Regions from separate parts of the Blautia sp. HCP3S3_C4 genome, predicted to be linked through region 1. Evidence: predicted binding sites of a transcription regulator. Region 1 holds the regulator's gene; the other holds the start of a gene.
The links. The regulator Rex, encoded in region 1, represses fermentation and respiration genes when NADH is low (regulators of the CRP and FNR family bind a similar motif). The targets are predictions, from matches to a motif close to ATTGTTAANTANTTAACAAT.
Positions count from the first base shown of each region.

Region 1 (4,252 bases):
TCAATACTGATAAATTCATCTCCGTCTCTGCCGATCAATGTAACCTGGTCTCCCTTCTTCGCATCCGGGATTTCTGTCACATCTATCATGAACTGATCCATGCAGACTCTGCCCAGGATTGGTGCCTTCTTTCCATGGACCAGAACCCATCCTTTGCCAGAAAGCTGTCTGGGGTAACCATCCGCATAGCCCACCGGCACTGTTGCCACACGAAGCTTCCTGTCTGCCACATAGGTTCCTCCATAGCTGATCGCCGTGCCCGGAAGTACATCCTTTACATATGTAATATGGCTCTTTAACTCCAAAACCGGAGACAATTTCACAATATCCCTCTCCACCTGAGCAGAAGGATAGATGCCATAGATTGTAATTCCTGCTCTGACAATGCTTAAATTTGCTTCCGGAATACGGATAATACCTGCACTGTTGGAGCAGTGGCGCAGAGGAATCTCAATTCCTGCCTCTGAAAGCAGACTGCAAAAATCCAGGTAACGCTTCAGCTGAACCATGGCAGGACTTCTGTCATACTCATCTGCCCTTGCAAAATGAGTAAACATTCCTTCAATCTCCAACCCGGGAAGTGCTGCGATTTTTTTGATTTCCTCCACGCTTGACGGTTCATCGGCAAAACCGATTCTGGTCATACCCGTATCCAGCGCAAGATGAATATGTATGGTCTTTCCCTGAGACACAGCCTCTGCGGAAAGCTTTGCAGCCTCCTGATATTCACACACAGCAGGGCGCAGATCATAAGAAACCAGCTCAGGATAAAATTCCTCAAATATAATTCCCAGGATCAGGACAGGCTTGGTGATCCCTGCCTTTCTCAGAGCAATGGCCTCCTCTGCTGTAGCAACAGCAAATCCCCAGATATAATCATAACCCTCTATCATATGGGCAATCTGCACAGCGCCATGACCATAAGCATTTGCCTTGATCACAGCGATCATTTTTGTGTCACTGGCAATATTTTTTCTCATCTGGCGGAAATTTTCCTCCACTGCATCCAGAGAAATCACTGCTTTTACTCGGTTACATTTTTCCATAATAATCTCTTCCTCTTTTTGTATTCTTTATCTGTCCCACATTCCATCAAAGAAACTCCGGACACTCAAAATCTCTTCCTCTACTGCACCTTCAGCACTTCAGGCAGAAACCGGATAATATCCCTGGCAGTCATGCCTCTTTCTCCCACATTCTCAGCTGCCATATCTCCTGCCAGTCCATGGATCAGTACTCCCAGCGCTGCCATCTGACCATAAGCAGGCTTTTTTTCTGCTGCCAGAAACATGCATAAAACTCCTGCCAGTACACCGCTTAATACATCTCCGCTGCCAGCAGTAGCCATGCCTGCATTACCACTCATATTCAGATATTGTTCCCCTTTCTCAGAGGCCACTACTGTACAGGCATCCTTCAGGACACATACTGTATGAGTCTCTTCTGCATACAGGGAAGCAGTCTCTGCCAGGTTTTCCCGGATCTCACCGATGCTTTTCCCGGTCAGGCGGCTCATTTCTCCCAGATGGGGAGTGAGAATTACCTGTTCTCCCAGATATTTCTTCCATTCTCCATGTACTGCCAGCAGATTCAGGCCATCTGCATCCAGGATCACAGGCTTACCACACCAGGCAGCATGAGACAGGAACCACTGTACCCTTTCTCTGCTCTCTCCTGACATCCCCAGTCCAGGTCCGATCACAAGCACATCGCACCAGTCCAGTATTTCCTGATTGCTTTTCTCATTAAACTTACAGGTAACCATAACCTCCGGAAGCTGTGACTGAAGAGGAATCCTGTTCTCCTCCACAGTCTGAACCTTCACCATACCTGCCGAAGCTCTGAGTGCCGCAGCACTGCTCAGGCAGGAAGCCCCGCACATTCCGCGGGAGCCGGCTATCAGAAGCACTTTTCCGAAAGTTCCCTTGTTTCCCCAGGGAATTCTGGAGGGCAGCATTGACAGATCCTCTTTCTCCAGATAAGCCATAGAGGGATCTCTGTCCGGATTTGCATAAATCCCTATATCTGCAACGATCAGCTCTCCTGCATACATTCTTCCCGGATAAAAGCACAGCCCCCTTTTACAAAAAGCAAAGGTTACTGTAAGATCTGCCCGAAATCCGATCCCCATTTCCCGGCCTGTATCTCCGTTGATGCCGGAAGGAATATCCACAGCCACCCGGAAAGCCCCGGACTGGTTCAGCATGTGGATGATTTCTGCATATCTGCCCTCTACAGGTCTGGACAGACCAACCCCCAAAAGGGCATCTACTATAATAGTATATTCATCCGGCTGCAGGTTATGCTCCAAAGGTACCTGATAATATTTGGCGATCTGCAGCTGCTGCCTGGCCTGGTCTGTCAGCTTCTCCTCCTGACCGGCCAGATAAATCCCGACTTTGATCCCCTTTAGATGGAGAAGTCTGGCAATGGCCATCCCGTCACCGCCATTATTGCCATTTCCGCACACCACCAGTACACGATCCTTGTTACCCAGATATTTTTCCATAGCCTCCACTGTTTTCAGTGCAGCTCTTTCCATAAGTACCATACCCGGAACCCCGGCAGATTCTATTGTGTTCCGGTCCAGCCCTTTCATTTCACCGGCTGTTACCACAGGTTTCATTCAGCCACCTCCTGTCATTGGAAACAGTATACACCTATTTTTTCAAAAAGAAAAGCTATGATCTAACGACCACAGCCATTCAAATCGTCACCGTCCCCTCTGCTGCCGGCAACTACATATGTACTATTATTACTGGTTCTCATGTTCCTTACGATATTCACTCAGATTATAGGAAAGGGTCATCAGGCTCTCTGACAGATGTACATTTTCTACCATAACATCCTCCGGTGCATCCAGATCAATATGTGCAAAGTTCCAGATTGCCTTGATCCCGTTTTCTATGAGAATCTTCGCCATTTCCTTGGCCTTTGCCTTAGGTAAGGTCAAAATCGCAATCTCCACATTATTCTCTTTGAGAAAAAGGGGAAGGTCACTAAGCATCTGTATCTCAATTCCCCTTACTGCAATGCCCTCCAGCACAGGGTTTACATCAAAAATACCAACCAGCCGAAAACCGCGCTTCTCAAAATCTACATAATTTGCCAAAGCCTGTCCCAGATTACCGGCACCCAGGATAATCATCGGGTGCACTGTGTCAAGTCCCAGAATCTTACCGATTTCAGTATATAAATAACGTACATTATATCCATATCCCTGCTGTCCGAATCCACCGAAATTATTCAGGTCCTGACGGATCTGTGAAGCAGTCACGTGCATTTTCTTGCTGAGATCGTTGGACGAGATCCGTTCTACATTCTCCTCCATCAGTTCTCCCAGATAACGGTAATATCGAGGCAAACGTTTGATCACCGCTTTTGAAATTTCCTTAGGTTCCACAAATATTCCCTCCTTATATATCCTAGGTCAATTATAACCAAATGTTATTTTATTGTCAAATTAAATTTGTACTTTATTTACAAATTTTTATCATTAAATTTAGACTATCTGATAGAATGTGCAAAATTTCATCCAAATCATAAATTAAAACACTTTTTTTCTTTCAAAAACAGTCCGGTTCAGTTATAATAAATTCTGTATGTGTACATTTCAGCAGTCAAAGCGGATATTCGCAGGCTGCTGCAATAATATAAATTTCGGAGGAATTTGTATGATCCTATCATGTCAGAATATCTGCAAATCCTTTGGCGAGAAGGTAATCCTTCAGGATGCCAGCTTCCATATAGAGGACAGGGAAAAGGCAGCCCTGATCGGCAACAACGGTGCAGGCAAAACCACCCTGCTGCGTATTATCATCCACGAACTGTCCCCGGATTCCGGAAATGTTATTCTTGCCAAAGATAAAAGCATCGGTTACCTGGCCCAGTACCAGGATATCCATGGACACCACACCATCTATGAGGAGCTGATCTCTACTAAGCAGCACATCATTGATATGGAAAACCGTCTCCGCTCCATGGAGCATGAAATGAAAACTGCTGCCGGGGAAGCCCTGGACAGCCTGATGAACACCTATACCAGACTGAGCCATCAGTTTGAGCTTGAGAACGGTTATGCATATAAAAGCGAGATTATGGGTGTATTAAAGGGACTTGGCTTTACAGAGGAGGACTTCGAAAAACAGATTGAAACTCTTTCCGGCGGTCAGAAAACCCGGGTTGCCCTGGGCAAGCTTCTGCTCTCCAATCCTGACATTCTTCTGCTGGATGAGCCCACCAACCACCTGGA
Region 1 covers NZ_JBQHWF010000010.1:101,743-105,994, forward strand. Annotated here, with positions in the region: gene alr (alanine racemase) at 1-1,046, opposite strand, end outside; gene ACTNC6_RS10560 (NAD(P)H-hydrate dehydratase) at 1,127-2,626, opposite strand; gene ACTNC6_RS10565 (redox-sensing transcriptional repressor Rex) at 2,756-3,403, opposite strand; gene abc-f (ribosomal protection-like ABC-F family protein) at 3,675-4,252, shown strand, end outside.

Region 2 (4,252 bases), on a different contig from region 1:
GCTGTTGTGGTAGCTGCTGATGTGGCTATGAAAAGTGCAGATGTACAGATCGGCTTTATGGATCGTTTCTGCGGTTCCCTGATATTGACAGGCGGACTGACAGAAGTACAGACAGCAGTGGAAGAGGTAGTGAAATTTTTTGACCAGGTGCTGGGCTTTAAAACCTGCCCGGTTTACAAAAGCTGATACAGGATAAGGTGACAGATAATATATGAAGAAAATTTTTCTTATGGGAAGAAGTGAGGCAGGGAAGACTTCCCTTACCCAGGCACTGAAGGGGGAAGAGCTTCACTATGTAAAAACGCAATATACCAATACCAATGATGATACCATTGATTCACCGGGAGAATATGCAGAGTCCAAGCGCTTCAGCGTGGGACTGGCATGTTTCTCCTTTGAAGCAGATGTGGTGGGAATTGTGCAGGCAGCAGATGAGCCTTTTAATCTTTTTGCTTCCGGCAGCCATTCCTTTATCCAGAGACCGCTGATCGGGATCATAACCAAGATAGATTCTCCGTATGCTAATATCCCTATGGTGAAGCAGTGGCTGATCAATTCAGGCTGTGAGAGGATTTTTCTGGTAAACAATGTGACCAGAGAGGGAATTGATGAACTGATGGAATATCTGAAAGATGATCTTCCAAAGTTAACCATGGAACAGGCCAGATATCGGCAGAGCCTGGGCCTGAATGAATGGGATCCGCTTCCGGAGGGAGTAAGTTATCCAAACCATACAGAAGGGAAAATGTGAAAAAAATGAATAACCACAGGCAGAGAAAAGAGATGAAAGAAGATACCTTGAAAAAAGTCAGCAATGATGCAAAGCGTAAGGTATTAGTGGTAGAGGATAACCAGTTAAACAGAGAAATGCTTGCAGAAATTTTGTCTGACAGATATCAGGTATTGACAGCCTGTGACGGGGAAGAAGGTTTGCGATGCCTGGCAGAGCATTACCAGGAGCTGTCAGTAGTCCTTCTGGATGTATGTATGCCCGTATGTGATGGATATGAATTCCTGGAAAGGATTCAGGGAGATTCACTGCTTTCGTCTATTCCGGTGATCGTCATGACTGCCAGCAGCAGACAGGAGACAGAATTAAAATGCCTGGAGCTGGGAGCCGTAGATTTTGTGATTAAGCCCTATAATCCACAGATTGTACTTGGAAGGATTAACAGTGTGATCAAGCTGAGAGAATCTGCCCAGATTCTGGCTGCCGTGGAACACGATGAGCTGACTGGTCTGTATACCAGACAGGCCTTTTTTCATCATGCCAAAACTCTGTTCAAATTAAAAAAAGAGGAAGATTTTCATGTTGTGGTTGCGGATGTAAAGGATTTTAAGCTGATCAACGGCAGTTATGGAGCGACTGCAGGGGACAAACTGCTGTGCTATATGGCAAAGGCATATCAGGGGCTTATCCGGCATGGGCTGGTTTCCAGATATGGAAGTGATCAGTTTGCCTGTCTTGTTTATGGGCAGCCGGAGATTGATAAGGACAAAATAGAAACGTATATCAGAGAGATCGCAGATCATGCACCCATTCCTAATGTGACCATTAATTATGGAGTTTATATGCACATTGATAAAACACTTCCTGTATCTGCAATCTGCGGTCGTGGCTTTATGGCAATCAAAAACATCCGTGGTAATTATGAAAGTAATGTCTCTTATTATACTGCGGAGATGAGGGAAAAGCAGATACGCAGCCGACAGCTGGAAAGTGATTTTGAGAGTGCTGTGGCAAACAGGGAATTTGTGGTGTATTATCAGCCTAAGTACAGCGTGGGAACAGAAAAAATCGTAGGTGCGGAGGCACTGGTGCGCTGGCAGAAGCCGGATGGAGAAATCATATCTCCCGGAGAGTTTATCCCTGTGTATGAAAGGAATGGTCAGATCGTAAAACTGGATGAATATGTATTCAGACAAGTCTGCTGTTATCAGAGAAGACGGATGCTGCAGGGAAAGGAGCTGATTCCGATCTCAGTCAATCTGTCCAGGGCAAGTCTGCATCGCAGCGGTACGGTGCTGCGCTATGTGGAGATTGTGAAGGGTGCAGAAATCCCTTTTTCTTGTGTACCCATAGAGCTTACGGAGACTGCTGCCCTGTATAGCGACCGGATCAGGAGGATTACAGAGGCACTTGTCAGAACCGGATTCCTTTTACATATGGATGATTTTGGCTCCGGATATTCTTCTCTCACCAGTTTGAATGAGCTGCCCTTTTCTACTTTGAAGATTGATAAAAAGCTGATAGATTATATTGAACAGCCAAAGGGAAAAAAGGTGGTGCAGCAGGTAATTTCCCTTGCTCATGGACTGGATATGAAGGTAGTTGCAGAAGGTGTTGAAAACTCCGAACAGGCTCAATTGCTGAAAGAGATGACATGTGATGTGATCCAGGGCTTTTATTATTCACGTCCTCGTCCGGAAGAGCAATTTGCTGCAATGGCAGACCAGGAGATATGAAATAGGGTTTGACTTTATAGATGATAGAATAAAGTCAAACCCTGTTTTTTTTGCCCCAGTATTTGCGAATAATTGTGAAAAACATAACAAAACAAAAGAAAAAAATGAAAAAAAGTCATCAAAAAGCTATAAAAATAAAACTTAACACTTTATTTAATAAAAATAACTTGTTAAATGATTGACGATATGATATGATTTTCAAGACCACTATTGTACATATCTAGATACAATATCATCAAGATATGGCTGAAAATTTATCAGGAAAAAAGGAGTATTAAGGTTATGGGCAGTAAAATTACTATCATTGGTGCCGGCAGCGTCGGGTCTACAATTGCGTACACTTTATCAAGCCAGGATATCGCGTCTGAGATTGTTCTGATCGATATCAACAAACAGAAGGCAGAGGGCGAAGTTCTTGATATCATTCAGGGAACCTGCTTCAGAGATCCAATCTCCATTATTGCCGGTGATTATGAAGATGCAAAGGATTCCGATATTGTGATCATCACCTCCGGTATTGCGCGTAAGCCTGGACAGACAAGGCTTGAGCTTACACAGACAAATGTAAACATCCTTAAATCCATCACACCGGAGATTGTAAAGGCAGCACCGGATGCTCTTTATCTTATTGTAAGTAATCCTGTTGATATTATGACTTATGTGTTTACAAAGATTTCAGGACTTCCGGAAAACCAGATCCTTGGTTCCGGTACCATTCTCGACTCAGCACGTCTGCGCTGCGGACTTTCCGAGCATTTCCAGATTGCGCAGAGTAACATTCATGCCTATGTATTCGGGGAACATGGAGATACTTCCTTTATCCCATGGTCCGGTGCCTATATTTCAGGCGTAAGTGTAGATGAATACTATGAAATTGAGAAAAAACTGGGCAAAGACATTGAACCTGTGGACAAAGAGGCTATGCTTCAATATGTACAGAAATCCGGCGGACAGATTATTTCCAAGAAAGGTGCAACCTTCTATGCGGTATCTTCTTCTGTATGTAAGCTCTGCAGCCTTCTTGTATCTTCCTCAGAATCTATCTCCACAGTATCCACTATGATGCATGGAGAATATGGAATCGAAGATGTCTGCCTCAGTACCCTGACTTTGGTAGGACCAAATGGCGTGCAGGGTAAAATTCCTATGAGAATGAACAAAGCAGAGATTGAACAGCTGCAGAAGAGTGCAGACGCACTGAAAGAGATTATTGCTCAGCTTGACCTTTAAAAATAAAATCCCAAAAGGAAGTGGGAAATCCTGCTTCCTTTGGATTTATATTTCGTCAGAACCAATTAAAAGATTGTTTGTAAAATAACAAAAAAGAGAAAAATCAGAAAAAAATACTTGTTAAATTGTTATCAATATGATATGATATTTTCGGAAATCGAGCTGATACACTCCTTTAATGCGGAGGAAGGGTGTGCAAACTCTTTTATTTTCTATGTCTCAACAAAGATATAAAAAGTAATTGTATTAGACTTGATTTATATTTTTGTCTATATATCGTTAAAAAAAAGACAAAGGATCATATGATTATCACTATTTACCTAAACAACTAAGAAAGGATAATGTTAAGTATGAAGTACAGTTATTATCCGGGTTGTACCCTGAGAAACAAGGCGAAAGATCTGGACGAATATGCCAGAGCCAGCGCCAGAGCACTTGGGTTTGAACTGGAAGAAATCGAAGACTGGCAGTGCTGTGGAGGTGTTTATCCTCTGGGAACTGACGAAATCGCTACGAAGCTTTCTTCCGTACGTGCTCTTAATCAGGCCAAAGAAAA
Region 2 covers NZ_JBQHWF010000012.1:33,889-38,140, forward strand. Annotated here, with positions in the region: gene ACTNC6_RS11485 (BMC domain-containing protein) at 1-186, shown strand, start outside; gene ACTNC6_RS11490 (EutP/PduV family microcompartment system protein) at 212-751, shown strand; gene ACTNC6_RS11495 (two-component system response regulator) at 757-2,466, shown strand; gene ACTNC6_RS11500 (L-lactate dehydrogenase) at 2,749-3,696, shown strand; gene ACTNC6_RS11505 (CoB--CoM heterodisulfide reductase iron-sulfur subunit B family protein) at 4,047-4,252, shown strand, end outside.
Region 2: a site for Rex is predicted at 2,633-2,652, ahead of ACTNC6_RS11500 (L-lactate dehydrogenase). Genes of this name have one in related genera too.